One region of the Paenibacillus sp. W4I10 genome, then DNA from elsewhere that is predicted to be linked to it. Evidence: predicted binding sites of a transcription regulator. Region 1 holds the regulator's gene; the other holds the start of a gene.
The links. The regulator Rex, encoded in region 1, represses fermentation and respiration genes when NADH is low (regulators of the CRP and FNR family bind a similar motif). The targets are predictions, from matches to a motif close to TTGTGAAATATTTCACAA.
Positions count from the first base shown of each region.

Region 2: a site for Rex is predicted at 2,387-2,404, ahead of QF049_RS25055 (cytochrome ubiquinol oxidase subunit I). Genes of this name have one in related genera too.

Region 1 is NZ_JAUSXX010000001.1:798,563-803,806, forward strand. It holds gene dinG (ATP-dependent DNA helicase DinG) at 1-2,484, shown strand, start outside; gene QF049_RS03680 (redox-sensing transcriptional repressor Rex) at 2,703-3,356, shown strand; gene QF049_RS03685 (amidohydrolase) at 3,343-4,650, shown strand; gene QF049_RS03690 (cell wall elongation regulator TseB-like domain-containing protein) at 4,690-5,220, shown strand.
Region 2 is NZ_JAUSXX010000001.1:5,562,199-5,567,442, forward strand. It holds gene QF049_RS25045 (glycosyltransferase) at 1-853, opposite strand, end outside; gene QF049_RS25050 (tetratricopeptide repeat protein) at 850-2,142, opposite strand; gene QF049_RS25055 (cytochrome ubiquinol oxidase subunit I) at 2,526-3,941, shown strand; gene cydB (cytochrome d ubiquinol oxidase subunit II) at 3,886-4,941, shown strand; gene cydD (thiol reductant ABC exporter subunit CydD) at 4,943-5,244, shown strand, end outside.

The DNA of each region.
Region 1 (5,244 bases):
GGTTCTTATCAACTTGGTTATGTGTCTTCCGAATTTGGATTTCAACATGATCGCCCTCACCAGGCAGACAGTGATGCACTGGCGACAGCCTATGTGCTGCTCAAGTGTCTGGATGAGTTAAAGGAATTACCGCTCATAACGATTCAGCGCCTCAGTGACCTGTTTGCACCAGAAGACAGTGACTTGGGCTGGTTCTTGGATGGAATGCGCAGTGAGAAGGAAGCAGAGCCGATTCAGGATCTGGACGGACATACCTATTATCGTCAGCTTGCTCTTAATGTAAGTGATTGGACTGATATAGGTGCACCACGCGATGAGCGGGAGGCTAACCCCCTCGATGGTGTAAGCTTCGAACAGTTTATGGACCAGGTTCGGGAGAACCTGAAGGATACGCTTGATCATTACGAAGAGCGTGAAGCGCAGACTCAGATGTTCAGCAGTGTAAGGCAAGCCCTTGATGAAGAGAAACATCTCTTGATCGAAGCAGGAACAGGCACTGGTAAATCTCTGGGTTATCTCTTGCCTGCTATTTACGAAAGTGTGAAGCAAGAACAGAAAGTTATGGTCAGCACGCATACAATCAACCTGCAGGAGCAATTGAGAGAGCGGGACATTCCGATGCTGACTCAAGTGGTTCCGTTCCCGTTTAAGGCTGCTGTATTCAAAGGACGTGGACATTACCTGTGCCTGCGCAAATTTGAACACAAAATCAATAAACGTGAATTCGCTACACCCAAAGAGGATTATTTCACAGCTGCTCAGATGATTGTCTGGCTTACGCAGACCGAAACCGGAGATGATGAGGAACTTAACCTTAGCGGACGCGGAGGGGACTTCTGGGAGACGGTACAGAGCGAATCTGAGTCTTGTCTGGGAAGATCATGTCCATGGTTCCGCAAATGTTTCTACCATCGTGCCAAACATGAGGCCGGGTTGTCAGATATCGTAATCACCAATCACTCCAAATTATTTACGGATGTGAAAGCCGCGCATCAGCTGCTGCCAGCCTATGAGAGTCTTGTGATCGATGAGGCACATCATCTGGAGGATGTCGCTGGAAAACATCTTGGAATGCATATGAAATATTTCACCTTGGTTCATACACTGACCCGCCTGTTTAAAGACAGTCGTAATGGTCAGCTGCCTATGCTTCGTTCGCAGTTATCCGGGCATGAAAATTCGGTGCAATGGGGCTCCATGGTGGATCAGATGTTCCCGCTCGCTCTTGAAGTTAAGGAGCTGTGGGATCGTATGAGCGATGCCTTGTTCGGTCTGTTGCCTGAACGAAGTGATGCTTCACCGGGAGAGACGGGGCAATTTTCCCTGCGTCTGAAAGCATCTCAGAAACCTGCGAAATGGCAGGAGTTGCAGGATCTGGAGAACCAGATCTATGTGACTCTGGGGGATTTGGTTCGCAAAGGGGACAAATTGCTGCTTGAGGTGAAAGAGGATCAGGACGATTATCAATCGGATAGTCTGATTACGGACATTACAGGACTGCTGAAAGATCTGACCACATTGAAGGAGAATCTACGTTTCTTCATGCGTATGGATGATGCCAAAACGGTGTACTGGATGGAAGCCAGCGGTCAATTCCGCAGCAAATCTCTTCAGCTGTATGCTGTACCTGTAGATGTCAGTGCACAACTTAAGGATTTATTTTTTGATAAAAAGAAAAGTGTTGTGCTTACATCGGCTACGCTTTCGGTAGATAAGTCATTCCAGTTCATGATTGAACAGCTTGGCTTGCAGGAAGCTTCCGAGAATAATCGGTTGTTAACGTCGATGCTGCCATCACCTTTCAACTATCGCGATCAGGCACTTCTGGTGATTCCGCGTGATTTCCCGAGTGTGAAGGGAAGTGTGGGTGATGCGCACTTTGTCAATATGCTGGTGCAATCACTTGCAGAGACGGCAATTGCCACGCGTGGACGCATGATGGTTCTGTTTACTTCATACAAGATGTTGCGACAGGTCTATGATCCGCTGAAGGAGGCGCTATCTGGTAACGACATCTCGTTGCTTGGGCAAGGCGTTGACAGTGGAAGTCGTTCCAAATTGACTCGCAGGTTCCAAGATGCCAAAGCTACGGTACTTCTGGGTACAAGCAGCTTCTGGGAGGGTGTAGATATCCCGGGAGAGGCGCTAACCTGTCTCGCTATTGTGCGACTGCCTTTCCAGCCACCGAATCATCCGTTGGTGGAAGCCAAGAGTGAGCTGCTTCAGGAACAGAAGAAAAATCCGTTCATGAAACTGTCCGTGCCGCAAGCGGTCATTCGTTTCAAGCAGGGATTTGGCCGGTTGGTGCGTACAGCGAAGGACAGAGGAATTGTCATTGTTTATGATACACGGGTGATTGAAGCGTACTATGGTAAATTCTTTTTATATTCTTTACCTGGTCCCAAAATGGAGCACATGCTCACGGAGCAGATGGTTCCACGAATTACCGAGTGGTTGGAAAAACCTGTTAATGAACAAGAATAATGGTTGTTTTGTTCGTTATATCATTGCATGACACTATCGTTTGGCGTTAAACTTTATTAGATATTTCCGTATCCGATTAAAGCAGTTGCACGTAAGAACTTATAACCTAAATTACAAGGAGCATTCTGTATAAAATGTCATGTTTATCTTTGAGTTTATACAGAATGCTCATCTTTTCATCTATTATTTTATCGTGGCCTTGGTAAGGGGGAGCAAGAATGAAATCGGATAAAATTTCGGAAGCAGTGGTACGACGTCTGCCTGTATACTTGCGTTATTTGAACGAGTTGCATCAGCGTGAGGTGGCTACTGTTTCTTCTCAAGAGCTTGGACAGAGGCTGGATCTGAATCCGGCCCAAATTCGTAAAGACCTGGCTTACTTCGGTGATTTTGGTCGTAAAGGGATCGGGTATGATGTATCCTATTTGATCGAGAAAATTCGTCACATTCTCAAAATCGATCAGCAAATTAATGTAGCTCTGGTAGGAGCGGGTAATCTCGGTCAAGCCTTGTCCAACTACAACGCATATCTGAAAGACAACATGAAGATTGTTGCTGTATTTGATGCATATGGACCGAAGATTGGTAGTCAAATTAACAGTTTGACGGTAAAACCAATGAATGAATTGACGGAAGCGGTTAAAACGGAAAACATCCGCATCGGAATTATCACGGTTCCGGATACGGAAGCCCAAAATGTAGCCGATCAGCTTATTGAATCCGGAATCGAAGCGATTCTTAATTTTGCACCAACCATTCTAAAAACACCGCCGCATATCCGCATTCACCATGCTGACTTTACAACGGATCTGCTTAGTTTGGCCTATTACTTGGAGACTGGAAAGGACGACGAGGAAGATGACAACAAATAGATGGGTAATTCACAACGGCAAATTTGCCGTTAATGAAGGCGGCACAACATGGAACGTGGTTCAAGGATACATGGTTGTTGAGGATGACAAGATTGTGCATATTGGTGAGACATTGCCGGATGGAGACAAAAATTGTACCAAAGTGGATGGAAAAGGACTGTTCTTCCTGCCGGGTCTGATCAATACGCATGGTCATGCAGCAATGTCGTTGCTGAGAGGGCACGGAGACGATCTTGCGTTGCAAGTATGGTTGCAGGAAAAAATGTGGCCGATGGAAGCGAAAATGACTTCACAAGACGTATATTGGGGAACTTCGCTATCGGTGCTTGAAATGTTGAAAGGCGGAACTACAGCTTTCCTGGACATGTACGATCACATGGATCAAGTTGCCAAAGTTGTGGAGCAATCAGGCGTTAGAGCAGCACTGGCACGTGGTGTAATCGGGCTGTGCTCGGAAGAAGAGCAACTGCGGAAGCTGGACGAGTCGGCAGCGTTTGCACGTGAGTGGAATGGACAGGCAGATGGTCGCATTACAACCGTAATCTCGCCACACGCTCCATATACATGCCCTCCTGACTACATAGAGAAGCTTGTACAGGTCGCGAACGACCTGAACCTTCCTCTCCATACACATATGTCTGAAACGCTTCGTGAAGTGGAGCAGAACGTGGCTGATTATGGACTGCGTCCTGTGGCACATCTGGAGAAACTGGGCTTTTTCTCTCGTCCATCCCTGGTTGCACATGCGGTGCATCTGAATGACGAAGAGATTGAAATTTTGGCCCGTCATGATGTGGCTGTATCCCATAACCCGGGAAGTAACCTGAAACTCGCTTCCGGTGTTGCGCGGGTACCTGCGTTACTGAAAGCAGGAGTTACCGTGTCACTCGGAACAGACGGACCGGCAAGCAACAACAACCTGGATATGTTCGAGGAAATGAGACTGGCTGCATTGATCCACAAAGGTGTATCTGGTGACCCGACGGCTGTGCCAGCAGGCGAAGCGTTACTCCTCGGAACGTCATACGGTGCCAAATCCATTTTCTTGAACAATACCGGAGCACTTGAGGTCGGCATGAAGGCTGATTTTATCGCTCTTGACATTGAACAGGCACATTTCTATCCACATACAGACCTGATCTCACATACGATCTACTCGGCTTCTGCCAAAGATGTTGAGCACGTATGGGTGGATGGAAAACAAGTGGTGAAACACGGCGAATGTCTGACGCTGGATGAAGAACGCATTTTGCGTGAGTCTCAATTGGCATTTGATGGTCTGCTTGCTCGTTAATTGCAGGACAGAGCATCATAGGGAAAGGAAGTTCGGCTTTTGAAGAAAAAAAAGAAGTGGATATGGATTTCGCTGCTTGCACTGGTTCTGATTCTGTTTGGACTTCAGCGTTATTACGTCTATGTCACGCAGGACCAGCGCAAGGAAGAAGCTCTCGCTATACAGGCAGCACAGAAGCAACTGGGCATTACATCCTATGATGAATTGCGCAAGTACATCTGGGGAGACAAAGAAGGCTCTGACAACATCTACTGGACCCTGATCGGCAAAAATAAGGATAACCAGGATGTTATGGTCTGGGTTAAATTCGATGCAAACAATCAACCGGCTAAGGGTGGAAACGCTGTACACAGTGAGCTGCTGCAGAATGGTATGTCCGAAGCGCAGATCCGCACTCGCTTCAGTTCTGAAGTTCCTGCCGGCGAGATTAAACGAATCATGCCCGGAGTTGTGAATGGAATATATGTGTGGCAAGTGTATTATAAAGACGGTACGCATAACCACTATCGCTTTTATCGTTTTAGCAATGGAGAACAGGTGGACCTGGTCTACACACTCCCGAACAGCTAGTACAAATAGAGTGACATAACTAGA
Region 2 (5,244 bases), 4.8 Mb from region 1:
AGCCGAGATGCTGAACCTTCAATTCCGTGCTGACTCCAGGCAATAAACTGCAGGACAAGGGAAGACGGGGAACATGATGATTCTGTTGTGGATAAAAATAAGGATATCCAGGCATATACCGTACAAGTGAAGCAGTATGCCGTTTGTGCAGACACCAGAGATCATCTTCCCGGTAGTGGGTCCGGCCACCCCACATGTCGTAGAAACGGAATGCAAACCAGTCTGCGTACTCCTGATTAATCAGAGTGCGTATGGCTTTCTTGGCCTCTGTGCTGTACAGCTCATCCGCATCGACCGAGAGCAACCAGTCGGGACGTGTTCCCGCCGCCGCTTGCCATAAGGTGTTGCGAAGCCGCCATTCCTCGGCGAACAGCGGTTTCTCCAATACCTCCAGACGAACTACCTTTGGATAGGCTTTGCATATGTCCGGGGTTCCGTCTGTGCTGGCATCGTCCACAATCACGATCTCATCCACGAACTCACTCAGATCATGCAATACTTCTTCCAGGTATCGGCCACGCTCATTGCGAACCTGGAGCATGGCGGTGAGCTTGTTGCCTTTGCTTTTGCGAACCCGACGAATGGAGAAGGGCTCTTTGAATACACTTGTTTCCTCTTGTGTCATAGCAGCATTCTGTTCTTCCTGACCCTGTGTGTCGCCCCAGTGATGCACTTGGCTTCGGATGTCCTGTGTTGGTTGTGTATGATCCGGGGTGTGATCGCCATTTCCCAATGCGTCTGTATGTGTTCGATCGACTGTTTCCGTTGGCGTGTAAGTGGTTTCGGTTCGGATATCCCTGTGCACCATTGGCCCATTCAACTGTTGTCTACGCTTCTTCGGGTCCAGCATCATGGCACCTCCCCAAGCAATTGCTGTACAGCATGATCCAACAGCTCCAGCTCCACAATCCGGGCCAGCGCATCTTCATCCTCCAGTGCTGTCTCAAGGAAATGTCGGACTGCCCCGTGTCGTTCCCCTCGCAGTGCCAGCGCACTGCCGGATAATTGCTGATAGTCCCGGCGACTGGCATCATCCTGAATATCGACTGCATGCACCAGCGCCAGTGCCTCTTCCACACGTCCAGTCTCCTGGTAGATGCGGAATTTCCAATGTCTCGCGGTTTCTCCGCCAAGTTCTTCAAGGATACGCAGGGCATTTCCGTAATCTTCGTTCATACGCAGTAGTTCCGCTCGTACAAGTTGATCTTCTCCCGCCTCAAGCCAGCGACATAACTGTTCATAATGATGCCGTTCTTGTTCATCGGCTGCACTAATTCCATACACCCGCAGGGCGTCCTCCAACTGTCCGGCCCGGGCATGAATGGCAGACAGGAATCTATAGTGGGAGACTACACAGTCACTGCGACCATTCAAGACCGCATGGGAGAATGCCTCTTGAAGTGAATTGATAGCCCGAGGATCTTCAAGCAAGTACTCATAGGCTGCCAGCAAAAAGGATATCGTCTCATGTGCACCTGCTTTGGCACGAAGCTGGCGGTAGAAGTCGGCACGTACACTGCATTGAAGCAGGGTGACGCTATCCGGAGTGCCTGACAGGATCTGCCGCAGCGCATGCAGGAAGAACAGTTCGTAGTCCCGGAGAGGGACTTCGAGATCATCTTTTTGCATCGTACCTGCAGGTGCAGGGTCTTCACCGCCCAGCCAGATAGCGCGTGCACCTTGGAAAAGCAGCTTCATATAACGTGTTTCGGAGGATGTGCCTACCAGATCGGCGATGCCGACCAGTTTGGAAATACTACTCTCCCATAGGGGAGATTCTGCTTCGTTTCCAGCAGGCTCAGGGAGCAGGGCAATACATAGCTCAGGCTCCAGCGAAGCCGTAGCCATTAGCCAGTAGGGATGGGCGACTACGGCTACGGTGCGAGGTTCCAGCAATAGCTGCTCGGCCTCAGGGAGGGAGATGACGGTAATGACCGGAGGTACATCTTCTGTTTGCGTCAGGCTGCTGACATAGTAGACCTCTCCCTCGATCGACAGCAGTGCAGCAATATCGGGATAGGGAAAGGATGACCAGCTCCCTTTGCGAGGGAAGAGAACAAATCGGACAGGGGGCTGTGTTGTACTGGCCTTATCCAGCCTAGCTTCGGCGTCTTCACCTAGCAGTGGTGCAGGTTTTTCCATGAATAGTTCACCTCACCTTGACTGTAATATGGCGCGTCATTCGTTCTGCATGTACTTCATGCTTTCACTTCATATGTAAAGCCCTCACGGTACTTCGCATGATATGCCTGAGACTAACATATGGGCATTCCGTCCCAAACATGAGTATCTTCCATGAATAGATGAAGTTGGCAAGCTGTGATAATAGGCTGAATTTTATCTTTTGTGTGACCAGGATCACTTTTTTTTGCTCTAGAGACGAAGATTGTGATAATTCTCACATGTATAAAATAGGTAATCTGGCACAATACGTTCATCAACGTATTTGGCGGACAGACAGCGAAGGTGCAGCTTCAATGCCAGATACGCATACTGCGAAGTGAACAGAAAGAAGGGGTAACGGTATGGATCCGATTATGTTATCGCGTATCCAATATGCACTTACAACGATTTTCCATTTCTTTTTTGTCCCGCTATCCATCGGTCTTGTACTGTTGGTTGCAATCATGGAGACGTTGTACGTTGTTAAGGGTAAGGAAATCTACAAAACGATGGCGAAGTTCTGGGGCAAGCTGTTCCTGATTAACTTTGCCGTCGGTGTAGTCACAGGTATTTTGCAAGAGTTCCAGTTTGGCATGAACTGGTCCGAGTACTCTCGGTTTGTGGGGGACGTGTTCGGTGCGCCACTGGCTATTGAAGCGCTACTGGCGTTTTTTATGGAGTCTACATTTATTGGTTTGTGGATATTTGGATGGGATCGTTTGTCCAAAAAAGTGCATCTGGCCTGCATCTGGCTGGTGTTTGTCGGCACATTCCTGTCCGCGCTGTGGATTCTGGCAGCCAATTCATTTATGCAGCATCCGGTCGGGTTTGAGATTAACAACGGCCGAGCCGAGATGAATGATTTCTTTGCACTCATCACGAATGGTCAGTTGCTCGTCGAGTTCCCACATACGATTTTTGGGGCATTGATGACAGGGGCCTTCGTTGTAACCGGGATCAGTGCCTACAAATTGATGAAAAAGCAGGATGTGGAGATCTTCCGCAAATCGTTTAATATCGCGATCATTATCGCTCTTGTTTCTTCATTCGGCGTCGCATTCTCGGGTCACTTCCAGGCGCAATATCTGGTGGAGACACAGCCGATGAAGATGGCAGCCAGTGAGGGCACATGGACGACGACAGAAGATCCAGCACCATGGACGGTGGTCGCTTTTATTGATCCGGATAAACAGGAGAGTACGGGTGAGATCAAAATTCCTGGATTGCTCAGTTACCTGTCCTACAGCAAGTTCTCCGGTAGTGTCAAAGGCATGAAGGAACTGAATGCTGAGTATCAGCAGACATATGGACCGGGGGACTACATCCCGCCGGTACGGACAACGTTCTGGAGTTTCCGCATTATGATCGCAGCGGGTGGTTTAATGATTGTGCTGGCTCTGTACGGTACGTTTCTGGCTATGCGCAAGAAGCTGGAGGTCGCTGGGAAGTGGTTTATGCGTCTGATGGTATTTGCCATATCTTTGCCGTTTATCGCCAATACGTCAGGTTGGATCATGACCGAGGTCGGAAGACAGCCATGGACGGTATTTGGCTATATGACAACCGAAGCCGGGGTCTCACCGAACGTATCCGCAGGAATGATCTTGTTTTCCACGATTGCGTTCACAGCTGCGTATACCGTGCTTGGTATCGTGATGGTATACCTGTTCGTACGTGAGATCAAAGCAGGACCGTTTGCGGTCGAGAAGCTGGAAGATCACGATGAATCGGCCGATCCGTTCGGCGTGGATGGAGGTTATTCCGTTGTCACTAAGTGAGTTGTGGTTTTTGCTGATTGCCGTATTGTTTGTTGGTTTCTTCTTTTTGGAAGGTTTTGATTTTGGTGTGGGGATGTCTACAGGCATTATTGCCAAAACGGACCGCGAACGCCGGACCCTGATCAACTCGATTGGTCCGTTCTGGGATGGTAATGAAGTATGGCTGATTACAGCAGGGGGCGCGATGTTTGCTGCCTTTCCGCACTGGTATGCGACGTTGTTCAGTGGTTTTTACCTGCCACTTGTGGTGGTGTTGCTCGCCTTGATTGGTCGCGGGGTTGCCTTCGAATTCCGCAGTAAAATGAAACAGCAGCGCTGGCGCAAAACATGGGATATCATCATTGTGGTATCCAGCGCGCTCCTGCCTTTCCTGTTCGGCGTAGTCTTTGCCACGTTCATGAAGGGTCTGCCTATTGATGGGGAGATGCAGTTGCGTGCAGGATTCTTCGATATTGTTAATCCGTACACCGTGATTGGTGGTTTGAGTGTAACCCTGCTGTGTCTGGTTCATGGATTGCTGTTTGCCTCACTACGAACAGTCGGGGAACTCAGAGAGCGTGCCTTGAATACAGCGCAAAAATTGATGCTGCCGCTGGCTGCACTGCTCGCTGTTTATGCGTTAATGACGTATTTTATGACCGATGTATTCACCGTACGGGGCTGGGCCCTTTGGATAATGGTTGTACTTGGCGCAGTCGCGCTTGCACTTGCGGCTTACTTCGTGCGTCAGAAGCGTGAAGGCTGGGCTTTTGGTATGACAGGGGCTGTGATTGCAATTGCCTTTGCTTCTGTATTTATCGGTCTGTTCCCAAGAGTCATGGTGAGTTCGTTTGGTTCTGCATTTGACCTGACCGTATACAACGCTGCATCTGGTGCGTATTCATTGAAAGTAATGACGATTGTGGCTTGTACACTGCTGCCATTTGTTCTTGGTTATCAGATCTGGAGTTATTATATCTTCCGCAAACGCCTGAACGAGCAGCACCACCTGGAGTACTGATATGGGACGGGGGCTGCTGAAGCTGCCGGGCATCCGGCCAGTACTCGCGCTGGCATCAGCGCTGGTACTGTTACAGGCGATGACGATCATTATGCAAGCCAAATGGCTGGCACAGGCCATCACGGCATTGTTTGAAGGTTCATCCGTAACGGAGCAGTACCCGGTACTGCTGCTGTTCCTGGCTGCTTTTGCCGCCCGATACGCTCTATCCTTCTGGTTACAACTCGTGACATCACGATATGCGGAGAGGACAGGGACTGATCTGCGCAGACAGATGGTGGAGCAGTGGTTCAGACTTGGACC